DNA from 3 places in the Shimazuella sp. NTD250 genome. Region 2 is predicted to be linked to each of the others. Evidence: riboswitches for the same ligand, from Rfam matches in the RefSeq annotation. Region 2 holds a riboswitch; each other region holds the start of a gene.

Region 1 (4,705 bases), on a different contig from region 2:
TCCGGCTCAGGTTTTTTATATAATATTAGCAAAGTGGAGCAGGAGTGATTTTTTGAACACCATACTCATTGTAGAAGATGATAAGGAAATTAGTAGTCGTTTGCAGTCGATGTTAACCAAAAATGGATATGAGGCTTATTGTGTGGATGATTTTGAAAATATCAATATCATTGCGAGCGAGAAAATCCATGGTTTAACTCGTGAGATGAAAGTGATCGTTGGACGAGGAGAAGGAGTTTTCCTTCACCAATCCAACCTTTGAAAAAATAACTTTACAAACAAATATTCGCATGGTAATATATGTCTAGTCGCTTCAGACGAAAACCAAGTTGTCGCGGCAAAGAGGAAATCAACATACATAAACCGTGGGACACACGGGGTTAGCTTGGTAATGAAATAGTCAAGAGTCTATCGTCCCAAGAATCCTACGGCTATAGCCGTATGGAGTGTCAAGATGGATATTATTGGTGTAGATAAAATTGTTTGTAGTCGAATTGTTCTATTTAAGGTAGTACCAGTGAACGTGTCGTTATCTCTATTTGCAAGATTCTCTTATCTAGTAGTACCAAAAAGAGATGTATTATGAAAAACAGAACTGAGTGAAATACTCAGTTCTGTTTTTCATAAATGGGAACCCAGCCTTCTTTTCCTTTAAAAATCCGAACAGCTACTACTTGTTTGTCCTCCATTAAAGTAAAGTAATGGCGGTAGTTTTCCGGTACGGAAATGAGGTCTCCAGGTTCTAACTCTACATCGACGAATCGTCCGTTCGGTCCTTCGATTGCAAAAATACCATGACCACTCACAATAAAACGAACTTCATCATCAGTATGATGGTGTTCTTTAAGGAAGTTGTTCAGCAACTCATCTAGATTTGGAGTATTTGGAGATAAAGAGATAACATCTTCTGTCGCATAACCACGACGTGCAGATAAATCATCGATTTCTACTCGAAAAGTTTGGATAATCTCTGCTTTTTCGCTGTCTGATAGATCATATTTTTCTTGAAGGTGGTTAGGAAGCTTTGTAATGTTCCAATGTTCATAGATGACGCCTTGGCTTTCCAAATACTTACTCACTGCTTGTTGATTGGAAACACGTTCTTCGTTGTCATGAAAACATAACTGTGCCATGTTAACACACTCCTAAATGTATTGGATTTTAGATGAAACTATCATTTGTAATTTTACTTGATAGGAGAAGAGGAACTCGAAGGCCTCTAAATGCTTTTTTGCTTCAAATCCATTTTTGCCCCAAGCCGTAATACCATGATTTCGAATCAGTACGCCGGGAACTGGAGGTCGGATAGCATTGCCAAACAAAGCAGCTAGTGCTTTAAGATCAGCAAGGTTTTCGATAATGGGTACTACAATTTGGGCATCTTGTTCCCAAATACCAAATGCTTTAATCAGCTCTTGATTGCGGATCACAACTTGTCCTTGGTCACCGTAGATTTCAGAGATAATATTATTGTCGACAGTATGGACATGTAAGCAACATCCAGCACTCGTGCGTTTATATACCTCTACATGTAATGCTGTTTCAGCAGAGACTTTTGTATTCGTTTCTTCTACTGGATTTCCTTGTTCATCGACCAATATAAAATCATCAGGTGTACGCTTTGTTTTATCTTTACCGCTTGCAGTGACCAAAAAGGTAGTAGGGTTAGTAGTTACCTTAATCGATAGGTTGCCACTGGTGCCGGGAAACCAGTTTCTTTCAGCCAATTCTTGCTTGATCGATGAGATTTCTTCAAGGCGTGTTAGTAAGAGACTCATACTGACTTAACCCCTTTTAAATCTTGGATAATTTCTGTGAATTGCTCAAATGGAGTATAAGGTATTTGTAATTCTTCACATTTTTTGCTTAAGAAATCTCTTGCATAGACACGATCAGCAAGTTTGGCAGCTTGTAAGTCTGTGATTGAATCCCCGATGACGATTTTCTCGTATTTCGTGCCGTCAAATTGGCGTAGAATGGAAGGTTTGCAACATCCACAATCATTGGAACAATGGGTATCACAGACATGTGGCCAAATAATTTCAATTGTTTCCTTCGAAAAATCACTTGCATTACAGTAAATGAGATCTCGATCTATATAGCGATCTAAGATCGGATATACAAAAAAATCAATGCCGCCAGAAACGATATAAAGAGGGATATTCTGTTTTTTTGTGAAGGCAACAAATTCAGCAAATCCAGCTCGAATAATACCAATTTCTTTTACATACTGGATGATTTCTTCTTTGAGCGTACTTGGTAACAAGGAAAACATTTTGCCTACACCTTCTTTGACAGATAGGCTTTGGCTTAACACTTTGTCTTTGAGTGTTTCCCATTGTGGAGGGGCAAAGTGTTTCATAATGGATACGATGTTATCAGATTGAGTGATTGTTCCATCAAAATCACAAAAGATAATCGGTTGTTTGCTCATTTTCCTGTATCACCCCATAGTTGAAGTGCTGCTGCAAGTTCATGGTGTGTTTGGGCTGCTTCTTTTAGCGGAATGCCTTTTTGAACAGCTTGGATAGCTTGCCGAAATGCTTTTCCACCAGCAGATGCACCGTCTGGATGTCCATGTACGCCGCCGCCGGCATTGATCACAGTATTCACCCCAAAATCCTCGATCAGCTTTGGAACAAGCGCTGGATGGATTCCAGCAGATGGTACAGGCAGTGCTCTTTTCCATGTTTCATGTGGGGAAGTCAGTTCTCGTGCTATCCCTAAAGCTGCGTCTTTTTCGAGTGCTACACTTCCATAAGGTGACGGAAATAGGACCAAATCAGCGCCTGCTGCGCGCAATAATTTCCCATACCACAATGGTGCGCTTACTCCATAGTGAGCAGATGCAGTCACTGCACCACCAAACGCGGGATGTGCCAAAATAGGGATACAGATATCTTTGTCTTCTGCTAACGCTTGCAACGTGTCCAAGCCATATGTAAACACATTGAACAACAATGCGGTGGCTCCTAGCTGGACTGCTCTTTTTGCTTTTTCCAATAGTTCAGTAGAACGACCAGTAAGATTTACAGCATATAATGTCGTTTCTCCTGTTTCGTGTTCGGTTTCTTGAAGTATTTTTTTGGCAGCATCGATTCGTTGCTCAAAAGGTGTAGCTGGGTTGTCGAATAAGATCTCATCGTCTTTTACGATATCAACACCGCCAAGTGCCTGTGCTCGTAGTTGCTGTTTGAAGAAAGTTAGGTCTCTGCCGAGAATGCCTTTAAAAATACTCATCAACAATGGTCGATCCGAAACTTCTAGTAGATTGCGAACACCTAGGTTTCCAAAGGTAGGTCCAGGAAAACGCCCTTCTAATTCTGGTGTGAAATCGAGATCTACTAGCTTTACTTTTCCATCAAGGGATAATTTCCCAAATACAGTTGTGAGGATGGCAGGAATATCAGCGGAAAAGTTGACCGCTGGATAAGAAATAGTGATCAGACTTTGATCGTCAGAGATTTCATTTACAGAAATGACTTCTCCTTTGTGTTTCGCCAGTTGTGTTTGATCTACCTCAGGTAAGTTTGTCCATGAACCGACAGTTAGTCCAAGGGCGATTTGTTCTGCTTTTTCTAGTATATTTCCCTTGTTTGGTACTAAATAAGTTGCAGTTGCCGCACCCATACCTTATCCCTCCTTTATCAAAAAAAGTGAAAAACCCTCTTCCAAGAGGAAGGGGGAATAGTTTACGCCACTTCCTCTTATCTTTCAGTTTGAAAACTGTAAGAATTAGCACCGTTTCTACCTATTGGGTAAATCGGTTGCCGGGCTTCATAGGGCTTGTCCCTCCGCCTGCTCTTGATAAGAGAATGTTTCATTTTATATGCAACAGTTAGTACGATTATGAATGAATATGATTTTTTTGTCAATGAAATAATGCCAACTGATCCAATCGGTAAACTGCTTCTTCCAATCGTTTTTCATCTGTGAGCAAACCTACTCGAACATAGCCTTCTCCCGCTTTTCCAAACCCTATGCCTGGGGCGACGGCAATATGTGCCTGATCTAAAAGTTTTGCCGCAAAAGTAGTGGATGTATACCCAGAAGGTACTGGAAGCCAGCAAAAGAAAGAACCTTTTGGCTGAGGGACATTCCATCCTATTTGTGTTAGACCGGAAATAAAGGTATTTCTGCGATTTTCATACGTTTGAACCAATTCTTTCACACAGTCTTGGGATTCTAAAAGAGCAGTAACTGCTGACTGCTGAATAGCCCCAAACAAACTGACATAAAAATGATCTTGCAGCAGTTCAATCGCTTGAATGACAGATCTATTTCCAAGTGCGAATCCAACCCGCCAACCTGCCATATTATAGGTCTTACTCAACGTATAGATCTCAATTCCAATTTCTTTTGCACCTGGAGTTTGTAAGAAACTTAGTGGTTTTTGTCCATCAAAACCAATTGCTCCATATGCAAAATCGTGAACCACACAAATACTGTTTTGCGTTGCAAGTTTTACGGTTTCGACAAAAAACTCTGGTGTTGCAATTGCAGCAGTTGGATTGTTAGGATAATTTAAAAACATTAGTCTTGCTTGTTCTAAAATATCTTGAGATATTTGATGAAAGTCAGGGAGAAATTGATTATCTGCTAAAAGTGGCATCATTTCCATATGGGCTCCTGACATGGCAATTCCTGACCAATAATCAGGATACCCGGGATCAGGTACCAATGCGACATCTCCTGGATTTAAAAA
Region 2 (4,705 bases):
GAAACCGCTAATTTATTTGTCCCCTAAATACATCCGAATCAAAGTACCCTTTTTTACCCGCTCTCCTGGACGTGGGATTTGGCTGATGACCAATTTTCCTTTTCCTACTGTTTCAATTGGTGTTGTATACAAACTATTTTTGATCTTATCAATATCTTGACCAACAAAATTTGGAGTGGTGACAATCGTATCATAAAGCGGATTTTCTTCTGGTTCAATTTGATTTTTTCGTTTTGGTACTTTCATATACCGCATGGTATCTCCAATAATATTTCCTACGATAGGAGCAGCAACGACCCCACCAAATTGGATACCTTTTGGATTGTCAACTGCTAAATACACCACAATCTTTGGATCATCAGCAGGAGCAAATCCAATAAACGAAACGATGTGATTATTTTGAAGATAGGTGCCATTCGGCCCTACTTTCTGCGCTGTTCCAGTTTTCCCGCCAACACGATAGCCATCTACAAATGCCTTACGACCTGATCCTTTGGCAACAACGCTTTCTAACGCCGCCCGTACAGCAGCAGATGTATCTGCTGTTATAACTTGTCTTTTTACAGCAGGGCTAATGGTGCTTACAACTTGGTCATTTTCTGGATTTATCCATTGCTTGGCAAGATGTGGAACCATCAATTTCCCGCCATTGACAGCTGCTGCTACAGCGGCCACCTGTTGAATCGGAGTCACTGCTACCCCTTGACCAAATGCAGTAGTTGCAAGCTCCACTGGTCCCATACGCGAAGGTTTAAACAAGATTCCTTTTGCTTCTCCATTAAGGTCTATTCCTGTTTTCTGCCCAAACCCAAATTGATGGATATAGGACAACAGTTTTTGTTTTCCAAGCCGTTGGCCTAAGGTGACAAATCCGGGATTACAGGAATTTTCTACGACTTCCAAAAAGGTTTGCGAGCCATGTCCGCCAGACTTCCAGCAGCGAAGTCGTGCCCCGCCTACAGCAATAAAACCGGGGTCGAAAAATCCTTCGTGTAAGTTTACTTTCTTCTCTTGCAGAGCGGCTGCTAAGGTAATAATTTTAAATGTCGAACCCGGCTCATACGTTTTCCATATTGGCAGATTGCGGTTGTAGATCAATGGGTCTGTTGTTCTATATTGATCTGGCCGATAAGTGGGGCGACTGCTCATCCCCAGTATTTCTCCTGTTTTGGGGTCCATCGCAATGGCGATCACATTTTCTGGATGATACTGCGCCATTGCTTGATCCAATTCTCGTTCGATGATTTGTTGAATATTTAGATCAATTGTAAGCTTTAAATCCATCCCGTCTTTTGGCGGTGTGAAGCGATCTACCCCTCCTGGCAACTTTTCTCCACGTGCATTGGCACTAAACGAAATATATCCCGGGGTACCTTGTAATTGCTTGTTGTACTCCAATTCCAATCCTGCTAACCCTTGATTATCAATTCCAGTAAAGCCAAGGATGTGGGAAGCTAAACTTTGATAAGGGTAATAACGTTTGCTATCTTCTGTAACTACTACCCCTGGTAATTGTAACCCCTGAATCTCTTCTGCCTTTGCTTCTGATATTTTTCTCCCATAGGGATTAATCCGAACGATAAGCTGTCTTTTCTTTACAAACGGCAAAATCTTTTCTTCTGGCACACCTAATATTTTTGCTAGTTTATAAGCTGTTCCATCTTTATCCTTGATCTGAGCTGGTACGACCATCACCGAAGGCGAACTGATATTATACGCAATCAATTCCCCATTGCGATCCAAGATGCGTCCACGCTTTGACGCAAAGGGAATATCCCTGCCCCAAAGATTTTCCGCTTTCCCTGTCAACCAAGGCCCTTGTACCAACTGCACAAAAGTAAGACGACCGAGCAACGCGATCAGTACAAACAGTGCAATTGAAAATATAATGAATAAGCGTTTTTTGTGCGTAACCAATAGCGCTTTCACGTCTCTTCATCCTTTTCCACTATCCTTTATTTCAATTTATGTGGACAAAGGGTAAAAAAGAATCATCATTTCTATGATTTAGGAATTTCCTATCAAACTTGCTCAACGGAATGTTATATTCAAAGACTCAAACGTAAAAAATCCCACATCTTCGTCTATTGAGTGAGATGTGGAACATACTGGTCGTTTGAGGTAATTAGGAGGCTATTCTTTTTTAAGTAAAGGGAAGTACGAATGTCAGAAAATGAAACAAACACTCCACATCTTCACATAAAAAACGAGGTTTCCCTCGTATGTATTATCTATTTCATTTTCATCTTGTTTTTGACTTCAGCTGTTTCACAACCATATTTCTCTATTACCAAAAAGAACGAATTTTTCGGGACAAGGTAATACGTTCCATTTTTAAACTCCATACTTTCTCCCATAGTTGTTCCTGTTCAAAAGCATCCGATGCACTTCTTAGTTGTTGATAACTTAACAACAACTGCGTATTTATAGCATCGAATTGTGCCCATAAATGATAGAGAAATAAATCTTTGTCTGTGAAATTCAGTTTTTGTAAAATTTCAGCTTGCCATTCTTGATCGCCGATTTCTTTTGCATATAAATACAAGTCTAAATAATCGTTTATCCAAGTTTCTTTTAACTGAATCATGATTTTACCTCCCTAACAAATGAAAAACCTCTTTAAGAAGAGGTTTTCTGGTTAGAAAGGTCCTCCTCTTATCTTTCAGAGTTTCTACTCTGTTGGATTTAGCACCATACAGTCTGTTGACTGAGGTTGCTGAGGTTTCATAGGGCCAATCCCTCCACCTCTCTTGATAAGAGATCCTTCGATTTTTTTCGTTTTGGTTGATTTGTTGTTGATTATATATGTAATTATTTTAATTGTAAATAACTACATCGATTTTTCTTTCATTGTTCGCATCATACTCATCATTTTTGTCATCATTTCATCTGACTCTTGCATTTTGTTCATCATCATATCCATGTCCATTTCTGGCATCATGTTCATTTCTTTCATTTTGTCCATCATCATGGTCATCATTCTCATTTTTCCCATCATATCCTCCATCATGACCATCATCATCATATTCATACACATTTTATCCATACTATAATCCTCCGATTTTAGATACTTCAAATCATTACCTATGTTTTCCATAATGTTTGAATATATACTAGCCCGTCCTCTTGGCATAAAAAAACGAGGTTTCCCTCGTTAGGATTATCGATTTCGTTTTGGTTTGGACCTTGACTTCTTCTTTGCCGGCCATAGTTTTTTGATTAGTTTTTGACATTCTTGGATATGGGCATATTCACTTGAAACGTCTACTAATTCTTCTTGTCTGTCTACCGCACGAACCAATCGTTCGGGATAGGAGAGAAAGACAGCTAGAAGTCTTTTTTCTTTCGGCAATAGTTTATTTTCTTGTTCATAGGCTGCTAGTATTTCTGCGGGAGATTCCTCTGGATATCGATGTATTAAAGTAGCAAGGTCTTTTATGGGTGTATCTAGCGCAGCATGGTCAAAATCGATCCAGTACAATCCTTCCTCACTTGTGAGTACATTAGAAGGATGAACCCGACCATGACATATCGTGTATCTCGGGGCAATTCCTTTTTCCACTTGAAGATAACGATCGATTCCTTGGATAGCAAACGTAAATCCATTTTGGGAGAGCTGAGCAGATTGTTCGGATATTTTTGCTTCTCCTTCTTCTAACGTCTCTTGCCAACTGGATACTTGTGTCTTTCGCTGTTCCCAAGACTCTTTTAGATCTGGATCGATGACTTGGTGCAACTTGGGAAACTGTGCTGCTATAGGTTCTGCTAAACGATGAAAGCGCCCTAAGGATGATGCCAGCTCTGTTGCCGATACATGATCATCAGCAGGCTCTTGCCATGGAGTGGCATACCACTGGCTTCCATAAGCAGAAACGACTATTTCTCCATCCTCTGTAGGAACCCACGGAAGCAGATGAGGATATCCAGCTGTGCGAACTTGTTCTAACATGCGGTGCAGTACATACAGTTTTTCTCTCGGTGCATGACTTTCTTTCAGCGCATATTTTTGGTCTCCATCCGCAACCTCCCATACTCCACCCCGATGTTGCACCGAAGAAGGGTCCCATCCAAATGCATGAATCACTTCCCACATCGAAAGCCCTCCTTCCCTAGCTCCGCTTCACCGGAATTTTTACGATTTGACCTTCCACTAAACGATCTGTTGGGAACTGATTCGTTCTAATAATCGCATTACAAGAAACATCATACTTGGCAGCTAATGTATCGATCGTCTCGTCTTTTTGGACAATAACCATTTTTAAGGAAGTAAACGATTCTTCTCTATTTCCTACCAACCACCTGCTCCATTCTCTGCCACGAACTTCTTCCTCTGTATTACTTGGTTCCTTGATTTCTTCCTCTTGTTGTCCTTCTTCAATCACAAGCTGAGGTTGAAAGGCTTCTTGTGATGGTGGTTCTTCGCCTACTTGTTCTTTTGCTATTTTTCTTGTCTCCCGATGTATGGTGCGTTCAACTTCTTCGGGTTTGGATTGTTCTTTTTTTGCCTCTACCTGTTCTGGCTCTGGTTTGGCAGGCTGAGCTGCAAAAGTGGGGGACTCGATCTCTTTTTTCTCTTCTATCTCTTCTTGCTGATCTTCAGAAACCTCTGTGATCAATTCTTCTTCCTCGGCTTCTGGCAATATCCCGTCTATCATCAGAACTGCTTCAATCTGTAATTCAAATGGTGATAAGATCTGGTAATCAA
Region 3 (4,705 bases), on a different contig from region 2:
CTATTATCTATTTTATTTTCGTACAGGTTTACTTGTTCAGCTTGTAGAGCAAGAAGAGAACCATTGCTTTAATTGCTCCCTGGATTGCTTCTTCGTTTACCCGGAAATCTCGACTGTGAAGGCTGCTGTTTTCCCGATCCGGGAATGCAACGCCTTCCCTAACGATCAGCGTAGGGCAATATAGTGTCGCATATCCAAAATCTTCTCCCCCATTTGACCTTGGAGCTTCATTCAGGACATGCTCGCCGAAGTGACTTGCCACGATTGCGGAAAACTCATCCACGAGCGTGGCATCACAGATGACAGCAGGGTAGCCATCTACTATGTTTACCTCCACCTGATAATCAGGATAGCAGGAGATAAACTTCTCAGAAAATTCCCTGAGCATCTGCTTGATGAGCTGACGAATCGCTGGATTATGACAGCGAATGCTTCCATTGAGGATTGCTTCGCCAGAGATCACATTGACAGCACTATCGTTATTCGGATTCAGCGGATCTACTTCCCCACACAGAACCTTGGTGAGCTCCGAGCAAGAAGAAGAGGCCGTCAGTCCAAGTGAATGTGCCCAGTCATAAAGCTCTGGGTGTTTAAGAGACCAATGCTCCTCAAGCCCATCATGCAAAACTTCGTCCAAAAGGACAAGCAACCTTGCCGCAATCGGAAGTGGATTTTTTGCCTTATCCGGATGACCAGAGTGCCCGCCCTTTCCAATGACACGAATAGAGAATGTGTCATAACTGGCGGTTATGGCACCCTTGCGCAAGCCAAACTGACCGGCGAGGAAATCTGGTGTGACGTGATACATCACTGCTGCATCATAGACATCACCAAGTTGTTCGGTCATGAATTTCAGCATGTCCTTACAACCACCTGGTGGTGTTTCTTCTGCAGGCTGGAACATCACGATGAGGGTTCCATTGAATTTATCTTTGTTTTCATGAAACCAGAGCATGATGGCAAATACTTGAGCAGTATGGACATGATGCCCACAACCATGGAATGCATCGTTGAACTGTTCGTGTACCCCTGAATCCAGATTCGGTTGGCCCGATAGAGCATCCATGTCTCCCCGAAGCAAGATAACCGGTCCGTTACCACCATTTTTCTGTCCGACAATCTTTACGCGCAGGCCGTACGTCCTGTCCTGCTCCACAGGGATTTGCTCGTAATCCACACCATGCTCTCGAAGCTTGTCTTCCAAGTAAGGAAGCGTCCACCTTGCCTCTTGAAAAGAAGGGCATGGATGAGCGTACATCTGACGGCTGATTTCAACAGCCAGATCAACTAGTCTTTTTGAAATTTTGGGTTGAGTCACAATACTCCTAAGTGAGTTTTGTACAGGACGTTTTCATTATAATATAAATATTTATATTTTTCTTTACTAAAAAAGAGTAAATTCCGTAGAATTTACTCCAATGGGAAATATAGTTTTAAAATGCAGGTACTACTGCACCTTTATATTTATCTTCTATAAACTTTTTCACTTCAGGAGAGTTCAACACTTTCGCTAGCTTTTGAATACGAGGGTCATTCTCTTTCCCTTTCTTGGTTGCAAGCACATTCACATATGGCGACTTAGAATCCTCAATAAAAATTGCATCTTTTGTAGGATTTAGTTTTGCTTGAAGTGCATAGTTGGTGTTGATGATCGCAAGGTCAACTTGATCTAAAACCCTTGGTAACATAGCTGCTTCAAGAGGCTTGATTTGAACATTTTTTGGATTAGCAACAATATTTTTAACCGTTTTTTCACCATTTCGATTGTCTAGCTTGATCACACCATTTGCATCGAGTAATAGCAAAGAACGGGTGATTTCTGATGTAGCATTAGGAACAGCGATAGTAGCTCCATTTTTTATTTCAGATTTATTTTTGATCTTTTGAGAGTAAGCACCCATTGGTTCAATGTGAACACCAACTACTTTTACCAAATGAAATCCGTTTTCTTTATTTGTTGTTTCCATCCAAGGAATGTGTTGAAAATAGTTAGCATCAATTTGGCCTTCTTCTACAGCACGGTTTGGTAATACATAATCTTGAAAGACCTTTACTTGAAGATCAACACCTTGTTTTTTCAAAATTGGTTTTACATAATTTAAAATTTCCGCATGAGGAACCTGTGTTGCTCCTACTGTCAATGTTTGTAATCCAGTACTTTTACTAGTATCTGTGTTTCCACAAGCAGACACGATTACTGCAAGAATAAGAGAAAAACTCAATAATAGCCACTTTTTCATTCCTATACACCTCTATGATTGTAAGTTTCGTTTATCTAATCGACGGGAAATAAAATCTCCAATCCATTGAACCAATTGCACCATTACAACAAGTAGTATTCCACAAGCAAACATCATTTTTTCATCAAACATCTGAAATCCGTAGCGAAGTGCAAGGTCACCGAGACCTCCTCCTCCAACCATCCCAGCCATTGCAGAATAACTGATTAAACTAACACATGAAACGGTCAAACTCGAGATGATCGCCGGCATTGCTTCTGGCAGGAACACACGCAATATAATCGTGAAAGGACCTGCACCCATTGCTTCTGCTGCTTCTACTACCCCACGATCAATTTCCCGGATAGCAGTCTCCACCATTCGAGCAAAAAATGGTGCCGCACCAGCAATCAACGGAATGGTCGCTGCCGTTGTTCCAAGTGATGTACCTAAAATCCATTTCGTAACTGGAAATAAAAATAAGATCAAGACGATAAAGGGTACAGCACGAAAAATATTTACAATAAAGCCTAAAACCTTTTGTAACCATCTTTGTTCCCAAAACTGACCTCGATCTGTAACTACTAATAAAACACCCAAAGGTACACCGATCAATGCTGCAAAAAAAGTAGAAATCGCAACCATCCACAATGTTTCCTGTGTTCCTTGAATAATGAGGTTCCAATCCAGACTAGGAGACATTTCGATTCCCCCCTTTCTTAGGTGTTAGACCCAAAAAAGATTTGGTTACCGTGTGCTCAGGGTTGGAGAAGACATCCGCTACTTTTCCTGTTTCCACAATGCGGCCAGCCTCAAGGACTGCAACTTGACTGCAAACTTTTTCAACAACAGACATTTCGTGTGTAATAAACACAAACGTAATACCTGTCTCCTGATTAATTTCTTGAATTAATTGTAAGATGGAGTCTGTTGTCGCAGGATCGAGTGCAGAGGTGGCCTCATCACAAAGTACGATCTCTGGATGATTTGCGAGTGCTCTAGCAATTCCCACACGTTGCTTCTGCCCACCACTTAATTGTGAGGGATAAGCATTTTTCTTGTCTGTAAGTCCGACACGTTCTAACAATTCTTCTACACGAACCTTGATTTCAGACTTCTTCTTGCCCACAATTTGCATTGGGAACGCGACATTTTGAAATACTGTTCGAGATGATAACAAATTAAAATGCTGGAAAATCATTCCGATCTTACTGCGAAGCTGACGTAATTCCAACTTGTTCAGATCCGCGATATTTTTCCCCTTTAGCAAAACATCGCCTTCAGTTGGTTGTTCTAATCCATTTATCATTCGCAGCAAAGTACTTTTACCTGCTCCGCTATGACCAATAATCCCAAGCATTTCTCCTGTCTGTACTTCTACAGACACACGATCAAGTGCTGTTACTTCAGCATATCGTTTGGAGACGTTTTGCAACTGGATGAAACTCAATTTCAAAGCACCTCCTAAAATAATAAAAATCCCTTTCCGCATAGATGCAAAAAGGGATATATTATCATATCGCCTTCTCTCATCTGCCAGAACTAAAATTCTGTAGGAATTGGCACCTTTCCTTAACGGATGGTTGCCGAGGTATCATAGGGCCTGTCCCTCCACCTCTCTGGATAAGAGAACTACATATCAAGTTAACTTTATTATAATGGATAAAAATATAAAAATCAACATGGAAATATAAAGAATAAGCATAGAAACCTATTCCGATTTCAAGTGATCAACCAAAATGTTTGTAAATGCTAAATCATTTTTAACTACATAAAAATAGAACAACAGATTACTCGGATTACCAATACTAGAAAATATCTGTCCCCTGCGCTATGGTAACCACGGTGAACATTTTTATTTCAAATCAAACATTATTCTGAAATAATATAAGCCAAATTGTAATAATGACATATGATATTACCCCAACATTACAGTTCATTTACATTTCCCCCCAAATCCTTTAAACCTCACACATTTTGAATATAATAAAGACATCAGATCAAAACGGAGGTGTCTTTGATGCAATACACAGTGGTAGGTAAGTTTTTCTGGTTGGGAGTTATGAATGCAGTGTTACTCAGTATTCCGATGTGGGGTCTTATCTACTTGGCGCTAAAAAGCATTTTTTAGACCCTGTGTAAAAAAATCAGGACACTTATATAGAATGAATCAAAAACCGGGAATCCTTTAAAGATACTCGGTTTTTGTATTCTGTTGAAATAACAGGCCTATTGCAACAAGAAAAAAAGGGAATACAATGTAGGTACAATTTAGATACAGGAGGGATGAGAATGGGCGTTACAAACGAAGAACTATATGAGCTAATTGACAAATTGGATGAGAAAGAAAAAGAAAGTTTATATAAATTCCTTCGCCCTTGGTCTAAACGCAAACAACCAACAATAAATGAAGTAAAAGCTTATTGGAACATGATCGATCAATTAGAACCGGAAGATATTCCCTTATCAGATGAAGAAACTCGTCA

What was found. A riboswitch is a leader RNA that binds a small molecule or an ion and turns the genes downstream of it on or off. The one in region 2 is predicted to bind S-adenosylmethionine.
Region 1: another riboswitch for S-adenosylmethionine. It lies ahead of AC5WOF_RS08155 (2,3-diketo-5-methylthiopentyl-1-phosphate enolase); the one in region 2 lies ahead of AC5WOF_RS06720 (hypothetical protein).
Region 3: another riboswitch for S-adenosylmethionine. It lies ahead of AC5WOF_RS12430 (methionine ABC transporter ATP-binding protein); the one in region 2 lies ahead of AC5WOF_RS06720 (hypothetical protein).

Annotation. Positions count from the first base shown of each region.
Region 1 covers NZ_JCAJZS010000003.1:20,748-25,452, forward strand. Annotated here, with positions in the region: gene AC5WOF_RS08135 (hypothetical protein) at 53-262, shown strand; gene AC5WOF_RS08140 (1,2-dihydroxy-3-keto-5-methylthiopentene dioxygenase) at 609-1,133, opposite strand; gene AC5WOF_RS08145 (methylthioribulose 1-phosphate dehydratase) at 1,146-1,778, opposite strand; gene AC5WOF_RS08150 (2-hydroxy-3-keto-5-methylthiopentenyl-1-phosphate phosphatase) at 1,775-2,434, opposite strand; gene AC5WOF_RS08155 (2,3-diketo-5-methylthiopentyl-1-phosphate enolase) at 2,431-3,630, opposite strand; SAM riboswitch class I at 3,705-3,814, opposite strand; gene AC5WOF_RS08160 (pyridoxal phosphate-dependent aminotransferase) at 3,872-4,705, opposite strand, start outside.
Region 2 covers NZ_JCAJZS010000002.1:365,437-370,141, forward strand. Annotated here, with positions in the region: gene AC5WOF_RS06715 (stage V sporulation protein D) at 13-1,929, opposite strand; gene AC5WOF_RS06720 (hypothetical protein) at 2,288-2,587, opposite strand; SAM riboswitch class I at 2,653-2,760, opposite strand; gene AC5WOF_RS06725 (hypothetical protein) at 2,831-3,046, opposite strand; gene AC5WOF_RS06730 (phosphotransferase) at 3,161-4,093, opposite strand; gene AC5WOF_RS06735 (LysM peptidoglycan-binding domain-containing protein) at 4,110-4,705, opposite strand, start outside.
Region 3 covers NZ_JCAJZS010000004.1:302,500-307,204, reverse strand. Annotated here, with positions in the region: gene AC5WOF_RS12445 (M20 metallopeptidase family protein) at 29-1,318, opposite strand; gene AC5WOF_RS12440 (MetQ/NlpA family ABC transporter substrate-binding protein) at 1,434-2,240, opposite strand; gene AC5WOF_RS12435 (methionine ABC transporter permease) at 2,253-2,921, opposite strand; partial or broken gene AC5WOF_RS12430 (methionine ABC transporter ATP-binding protein) at 2,953-3,711, opposite strand; SAM riboswitch class I at 3,746-3,849, opposite strand; gene AC5WOF_RS12425 (hypothetical protein) at 4,512-4,705, shown strand, end outside.